2 linked regions of the Xanthocytophaga agilis genome follow. The protein of the gene in region 2 interacts with the protein of the main gene of each other region in a pairwise test. Links are inferred from orthologs where the notes say so. Each region holds a gene or a part of one and is shown on either strand. Other genes may lie near its edges.

Region 1 (3,479 bases), on a different replicon or contig from region 2:
ATACAATGAAAGCAGATATCAACATTGATTCTTGAGATTTAAAACTCCCAAAAAAATTTATGGAAAATTTTATAACTCTGAATCGTATATATCTAACACAACGTCTATCTGATCAGATTATTCTTTTGCATCAATGAAACCATTCCTATCAGTAAGTATAATTCTACTAATATTCTCATCTTGTACTTCCTCCAATAGTCTGGATAAAATCATTGCAGAAACAGACTCTTCTCGCAAAAGTCTACATTTTATGTCTGTGGATGAATTGAATCTGGACTCTACCGTTAGAAAATCCAAGGATTCATTTGAGGCGCAGCTACTCGTCAATGAATTCTGGCAACACTCTAATAAAAAAAACTCATATTCTTACCTGATATGTTATTATTCATATCATTTACCTAGAAATGGCGTTACTAGACGAAAGGTTCTCTTTTTTAAAGAAATCCCTCAAAAATTAATTTTAGCCCAAGAAGAAGATATTTATTCCAAAAATGTGAATGAATTAGTGGATGTAAAACTGGTGCTTATCAATAATTATATAGATCCATTATTTTATGTTAGAACAGATTCTCTACCTACTGAAAAATTAAAGCAGATCAATCGAGAACGATTAGATTCATTAGAAAAAAAGTATCCTGGAATAAAAACTGATCCCTGTGGAAATACTGTTATCAGTATTCTTGAGGAAAATTACCCAGAACCTCATGGATTACTGGATACTGCGAGAGCAAAATACTGGATTGATAAGTTTACAAAACGGTAAAACTATCCCCACATTACTAAAACTTGTGAAAATATATAAAAAACTTAAAACAGAATGGAGTGAGATTAAAAAACAACTTTTACACCTTCGGGAGAAATATAGAGGAATGTTGAAGTATATTGCTTTTTATGGATTCTTGTACTTACAGGAGGCAAAGATGAAAGCTTTTACCAAATCTATAAAAAGAAGGTCATTTGATGCGTTCCACTTATTCAATTATAGAAAACATAAGCCTATATACAATCTGCTAAATACCATTATTTTTGTGTACTAACTTTTCATTTCTGATGAACCATACACAATCCAACATACTCTCTTCCAAACTACCCAATGTAGGCACCACCATCTTTACTGTTATGTCCAAACTGGCTCAGGAGCATAAGGCCATTAACCTGGGTCAAGGCTTTCCGGACTTTAACGCTTCTCAGGATATTATTCAGCTAGTAACCAAAGCAATGCAGGATGGATACAATCAATATGCTCCTATGCCGGGTACCATTGAGTTACGGGAACAAATTGCCATCAAAACAGAACGTATGTATGGGTATGCTCCTAATCCTGATACCGAAATTACAGTTACTTCCGGAGGTACAGAAGCCTTGTATGCTGCTATCAGTGCCATTGTCAGTCCGGGCGATGAAGTGATTGTATTGGAGCCTTGCTACGACAGTTATGTACCTGCTATTGAACTTAACGGAGGGATTCCGGTATTTGTGTCCTTGTCATCCGATGATTTTTCAATCAACTTTTCCCAACTGCAAAATGCCATTACCAGCCGTACCCGAGCCATTATTATCAATACACCACACAACCCAACCGGCACCACACTGACACAAAAGGATTTGCAATTCCTGGCAATTCTGTTGAGAGATAGGAACATTTATCTGATCAGTGATGAAGTATATGAGCATATTATCTTTGATGGGCAACAACATCAGAGTGTGTTACGACATGCAGAATTACGGGAACGAAGCTTTGTAATCTCTTCTTTCGGCAAGACCTATCATGTTACCGGATGGAAGTTAGGCTATTGTATAGCCCCTCGCGAACTGTCAACCGAGTTTCGGAAAGTGCACCAGTACCTGACGTTTTCGTCCTTCACCCCTCTTCAGATTGCTCTGGCCGAATACCTCAGGAATCCAGAGCCCTATGAGTCTTTGCCTCAATTCTATCAGCAGAAACGGGATTTCTTTGTGAACCTGATGCAACAAACCCGCTTCTCTTTACTGCCTAGCCGAGGCAGTTACTTTGTATTGGCATCATACGGACATATTACGGATGAGTCTGACACCGATTATGCCATTCGTCTGACCAAAGAAATTGGCGTAGCCACTATTCCTCTATCTGTTTTTTATAATAACAAAACTGATAACAAACTCTTACGCTTTTGCTACGCCAAGAAAGAAGAAACACTGGAACGGGCAGTAGAACGATTGATGAAGATATAAATTCAAAATAGAAACACCTTTATTGATAAGGCTATTATCAATAAAGGTTTATAACCAGGCAATATGCCTAGTAACAGGAAAACTGTTTAGTTTGTCAAAAATCAACTAGCTACTTGTACAAAAATCATGAGTTTTAAAATGGGATATACCGATTTTCGCAGTATAGAAGAATACGATCGAAAACTTAATATTTTTTATTTCTCACTTAACCCTCTCAAAAAAAGCAAAGGCTTAATGGGCGGCAAAAAAGAGGAGGAATATGACCGCTCCTTATTGAGTAATATTGCTGTCTACGAAATCAACACCGGCAAAACCAGGTATTTATTTGACACAGTACATGAGGAAGAAGAAATTACCCATTTCCTGTTTGAATCGTCGTATGTGGAGGAGGGAAAACGAATTGAGTTTAATTATAGTAGCAGTAAGATACAGAACAACTCATCCATAGATCAACGTGAAACTTTGGATAGACTATTGGTTTGTCAGTTTAATAAGACCAAAGAAATTAACAAATTATGGAGTTTCCGGAAAAATGGAGAGGGAAAACGCCTAATCACTGAATTCGGAAAAGATACAGAATGGAGAATTGATGTATTCAATCAAAAAATCAGGGTTATCAAGCGTAATCCTACCACAGTAGAGATACAGGATTTCGAGTGGTAAGAGGGCAGTAAGTGGCTTTTCAGAGGTATTTGGCTTTATATTGACAGCATTTTGTAGATGGTAAGCCAGCTTTTTTCTTTGATAGTAGATTTATTGCGCATAGTTAGTAGCATGAAGAAGACTTGTGCATAGTTATAAGCACAAGACAATTAGAAGAGGAGATTCAAGTCATCCGAATCAAAAAAGTTTTTGCCATCAATAAACCGCAAAACTGTCAATGCGTTTAATTCACCGCATGAGTGGTGTTTGATCAGAATTCACCGCAAAAAATATTATGCGCATAGTTCAGGTCAAAACAAAAAATTCCATAGAACTATGCGCATGAGATAAAATTCCAGACTTGTTATCTATCCCTCTGTCAGTATACTTTTATTAATAAGTCTGTAGGGTTATCTGTACATGTGGAAAGTTTTGTTTGAGCAAAACCACATCTTCCTCTAGCTTTTTAAGATACGCCACATCTGAGTAGTTACTACTATTGCCAGTAAAATGAAACAGAGTTAGCTCTTTCAGATTTTTCATTTTCTTCAGTGTTTTCTGATTTGTTGCCACCTCATTTATCACACTCTGTGCACAGATGATTTTTTCAATCTGCTTAAACTCCA
Region 2 (4,767 bases):
ACAACCTATTGCCAATGGTCAGCCACAAATCGTAAGTGGTTCTCATCTATTGGTATTTGCTGCATGGGACAATTATACCGAAGATCGTATCAACGAATTTTTTGATCGTACCAATGCTGAGCGTGGAACTGTAAATGAGAGATTTGAGGCGTATCGTAATATGTTGTTACGTATATATCCTGCTCGTCCGGCTGAAGAGAATTTTCAGCATGCTGCTAGACAAGCATATATTGGATTAGGTCTTGCTATAGCGGCCGCGGCATTAGAAAAAGTAGATGCCACTCCTATGGAAGGATTTGATGCCAAAGCTCTGGATGAATTTTTGAAGCTAAAGGAAAAAGGATTACGCAGTGTAGCTCTTCTTCCACTGGGATATCGGGATGCAGAAAAAGATTTTCTGGTGAGTCAGAAAAAAATCAGAAAGAGCAAAGAGAACTTTATTACAGAACTGAAGTAATAATTTTCTTTGAAGAAAAAAGAGGCGTCTAAAAGTTTTGTGAAGCACTGCTTTTAGACGCTTTTTATTTTAAGTCTGTTTTAAGCTAATTTTATAGGATAGAGACAGATATGAGCTGCTTTACCATACTAGCTTATACACAACTCCATCCATCTCTTCAATTTCTTTTATTAACTCATTGCTTGGATTGATGCGATATAGTCGGGATTTTCCTTCTACCTGCATCTTCTCACGGGAGTCAGAAAGAGAAATACGCAGTTCACAGTCGCCCGGATAGTTTTTGGCCAGATCTGCCAGTTTGTTAATTACAGTTGTATTGATGGTAGTCAGATCCAAACTAAGTTGAACGCCCTTACATAACTTTTGGCGCATTTCACTTAACAATTGCATTTGTTGTGGCTTAAACTCAAATTGATCTGTTGAGTTAAAGAAACGAGGCTCATATTTACCCTTAATAAATATGAAGCCACCTTCCTGCAGGTAGTTCGCAAATTTTACGTGATTCTCGCCAAATAGTGCAATTTCCAATGAAGCGTTATAGTCTTCCAGCGTGAATATTGTGAAAGGATTACCACTTTTGGAAATACGGGTTCCGGTTTTGGTGATGATACCGGCAATGTTGATTTCCCGGTTTTTAAAGTTCTCAACCTGATCAATAGGAGTGATGGCAAACTGTGACATCTCAATCCGGTACTGATCCAGCGGGTGTCCTGAGATATAGAAGCCTACTACCTCTTTTTCGTGTTTTAACCGCTCAATTTCAGTCCACTGCTCACAAGGCATTACACGGGGAGGGGGTAATTCTCCGCCGCCATTTGCTCCCCCAAACAAGCTTTGCTGAATTTTTCCTTTTTCAGACTGTGCCTGGTTACCGTATTTGATTGCTTTTTCAATCAGTGTACCTCCATTATCAGCAAAGTACTGTGCTCTGTGTAGGCCAAAACTGTCAAATGCGCCACCATAGGCAAGACTTTCAAATGTTTTTTTATTGACTGTTCGTAAGTTTACCCGTTTGGTCAGATCAAAGATGTCTTTGTAGGGGCCATTGGTTTCCCGTTCATTTATCAGATCACCTACAGCCGCTTCTCCGGCCCCTTTGATAGCGCCCAATCCGAAACGTATCTGGCCTGCTTTATTTACGTCAAATACAATACTACTTTCATTTACATCTGGTCCAAGTACGGGAATTCCCGCCCGTTTACATTCTTCCATGAAGAACGTTATCTTTTCAATATTACCTAGACAGGAAGTCATTACAGCCGCCATATATTCTGCTGCATAGTGAGTTTTCAGATAGGCGGTTTGATAAGCAACAAATGCATAACAGGTAGAGTGGGACTTATTAAAAGCATAGGATGCAAAGGCTTCCCAGTCAGTCCATATCTTTTCCAGCTTTTTCTCTGAAAGTCCTTTTGCTTTGGCATTGTTAATAAACTGAGGTTTCAGTTTGTCCAGCGTTTTCCTGTCTTTCTTACCCATTGCTTTCCGAAGAACGTCGGCATCTCCTTTGGTAAAGCCAGCCAGTTTCTGGGAAAGCAACATTACCTGTTCCTGATATACTGTAATTCCATAGGTATCTTTCAGAAACTCCTCCATTTCAGGCAAGTCATAAGTCACCTCTTCACGACCATGCTTCCTGTTTACATAGTTTGGAATATAGGCAATCGGACCCGGACGATACAAGGCGTTCATTGCAATCAGATCATCAAACCGGTCAGGTTTCAGATCTTTCATGTATTTTTTCATACCATCCGATTCGAACTGGAATACAGCGTTGGTTTCACCTCGCTGGAACAGTTCATAGGTAGGTGCATCATCCAATGGGATATTATCTATCTCAATCTCCACTCCGTGATTCCGTTTGATCAGATTCAGGCAATCACGAATAATTGTCAGGTTTCGCAATCCCAGAAAATCCATTTTGATTACACCTGCATCTTCAATTACTTTTCCATCAAACTGAGTGACCAACAGATCTGAATCTTTTGCTGTTGATACTGGTAAAATGTTTGTTAAATCGTCTGGCGCGATAATAATACCTGCTGCATGTATACCTGTATTTCGTACCGTTCCTTCTAGTTTCTCAGCTTCTCTCAGTACTGTTGCCGCCAGATCTTTTCCATTATATAGCTGCCTCACCTTTTTTACATTTTCCAGTTCATCCGGAGTGACAATATCCGCCAGATCTTCCAACGGCATATGTATAAGCTTTTGAAAATTAATTCCGTAGGTTGGTTTATCTGGAATTAATTTGGTAAGAATATTGGTGTCCATTAATGGATACTCCATTACTCGGGCAACGTCTTTAATGGCTGATTTAGTTGCCATTGTACCATACGTAATAATCTGGGCTACCTGATTGCGTCCATATTTTTCAACTACATAATCAATAACTTTCTGCCTGCCTGCATCATCAAAGTCCGTATCAATATCAGGCATTGACTTTCTGTCAGGATTCAGAAACCGTTCAAACAGCAATTGATATTTCACGGGGTCCAGATTCGTAATCCCAATACAGTAGGCTACAGCTGAACCTGCGGCTGAACCCCGGCCAGGTCCAATCATTACACCTAGTTCCCTACCAGCCTTGATGAAATCGGATACAATCAGAAAGTATCCGGCAAACCCCATTGTTCTGATTGTATGTAGTTCAAAATCAAGTCGTTCTACTACTTCTTGTGGCAACGGAAGATTTTCGTCTGGTTTTACAACTGCATCCAATGGTAATCCATTGTAACGGCGTTTTGCCCCTTCATAGGTTAGATGGTGCAAATAATCATCCCCATCTGTAAACCCTGGAGGAATAGGGAAGTTAGGAAGAAGAATATCCTTCTTGAGTTTAAGTGTATCTACTTTGTCTACAATCTCATTTGTATTGTCAATTGCCTGTGGCAGATCTTTGAACAAATCGCTCATCTCTGCCGTATTTTTAAAGTAAAACTCATTGTTTGGAAAGCCAAACCGATAGTCTTTCCCTCCAAAACCATCTCCTTTCCAAACAGGTTTACTTTGTAATTCTCCTGTGTTTACACAAAGCAAAATGTCGTGTGCATTGGCATCATCCTGATTCACATAATGAGAGTCATTGGACGCAATTACTTTTACATTGTATTTCGCTGCAAAGCGAAGCAATACTGCATTTACCTTTTCCTGGTCATCTAGTTTATGGCGTTGCAGTTCTACATAATAATCTTCGCCAAACAAATCCAGCCACCATTTGAATTTTTGCTCTGCAATTTCTTCGCTTTGATGCAGAATAGCCTGTGGCACTTCTGCACCGATACAACAGGTAGTTGCAATTAATCCTGTATGGTATTTCAACAATATCTCTTTATCAATACGAGGCCATTTGCTATAAAGGCCCTCCATATAACCCAGTGAACATAACTTGGCAAGGTTCTTATAGCCTTCCTGGTTTTTAGCTAACAGCAATTGATGGTTCCGAACGTCTTTATCTTCTTTGGAGAATTCCTTTTTATGTCGGTTCTCGACCAGATAGAACTCGCATCCTACAATGGGCTTAATATCATTTTTTGAGGCTTCTGCTACAAACTTGAATGCCCCAAACATATTTCCATGATCTGTAAGCGCAACAGCGGGCATTCCATCTGCCTTAGCTTTTTTCATCAGTTTAGATATATCTGCTGCACCATCAAGCAGCGAAAACTGAGTATGGCAATGTAAGTGACTGAATATAGGCATAGTAATTTAAAGACAAATAAAAATCCAGGCAATCGAACTATCCGATACAACGGAAAGATACTCAAAAATAGTATCTTTTTTCTTAACAAAACATCTTGATTATGAAGTTGCATTTTCGTATAATTGAGTAGTTAAATTATATTTAATGTTGGTTAAGTGATATAAAAGGAGGTGGGATCATGAGTAGCGATTACAATATTCAGATAGGGGCCGTTGGAGGCTTTTTTAGAACTCTATGGGCTATCATTTGCCGCAGAAAGGTATCGATGCCTTTTGTAAGGCGTGCACTTTCGTCGCGGGGGTATGCTATTCGGGAACCTTATGTTTTGTATAAAGATTGTCGCGTAGCTAAAATCCAGGTAGATAAGAAGGAGAGAATCTGGTTGTTTACACATTCCAGACACAAGCCCTATGTAAACCGCTATAGAGTATGGGATATGGTAGTAGTTCTTTACAGAGTTCGGCAAAGTTATCTGAACTTTTTATATGCTGCCAGCAGGCCTGGAGTCTCTATTCCGCGAATAGAAATTAATCTACAGACTAATCGCCAGAGAGGAACTGTTTCCGGAAGATAAAATCCTTTTACCAGAAAAGAGACCTTTAACTAT

What was found. Proteins that work in one complex are often made in the same cells at the same time.
Region 1: the proteins of dnaE (region 2) and QNI22_RS01290 interact in binary tests that used the Escherichia coli proteins (3 or more experiments, as listed by UniProt). The link is inferred for Xanthocytophaga agilis from one-to-one orthologs.

Annotation. Positions count from the first base shown.
Region 1 is NZ_JASJOU010000001.1:342,699-346,177, reverse strand. Bases 315-3,130 are described here. They hold QNI22_RS01290 (pyridoxal phosphate-dependent aminotransferase), read left to right. Parts: upstream 315-1,050; coding sequence 1,051-2,211; downstream 2,212-3,130. Other genes in these bases: QNI22_RS01285 (hypothetical protein), read left to right, coding at 2,338-2,874; QNI22_RS01295 (hypothetical protein), read left to right, coding at 315-763. In the rest of the region: more of QNI22_RS01295, read left to right, coding at 251-314; QNI22_RS01280 (leucine-rich repeat domain-containing protein), read right to left, coding at 3,247-3,479. UniProt on the Escherichia coli protein: Shows aminotransferase activity with methionine and histidine as substrates, and to a lesser extent also with phenylalanine.
Region 2 is NZ_JASJOU010000013.1:103,593-108,359, reverse strand. The notes cover bases 378-4,481. They hold dnaE (DNA polymerase III subunit alpha), read right to left. Parts: upstream 4,160-4,481; coding sequence 578-4,159; downstream 378-577. Other genes in these bases: QNI22_RS29255 (hypothetical protein), read left to right, coding at 4,339-4,481; QNI22_RS29265 (nitroreductase family protein), read left to right, coding at 378-457. In the rest of the region: more of QNI22_RS29265, read left to right, coding at 1-377; more of QNI22_RS29255, read left to right, coding at 4,482-4,734. UniProt on the Escherichia coli protein: DNA polymerase III is a complex, multichain enzyme responsible for most of the replicative synthesis in bacteria. This DNA polymerase also exhibits 3' to 5' exonuclease activity. The alpha chain is the DNA polymerase catalytic subunit.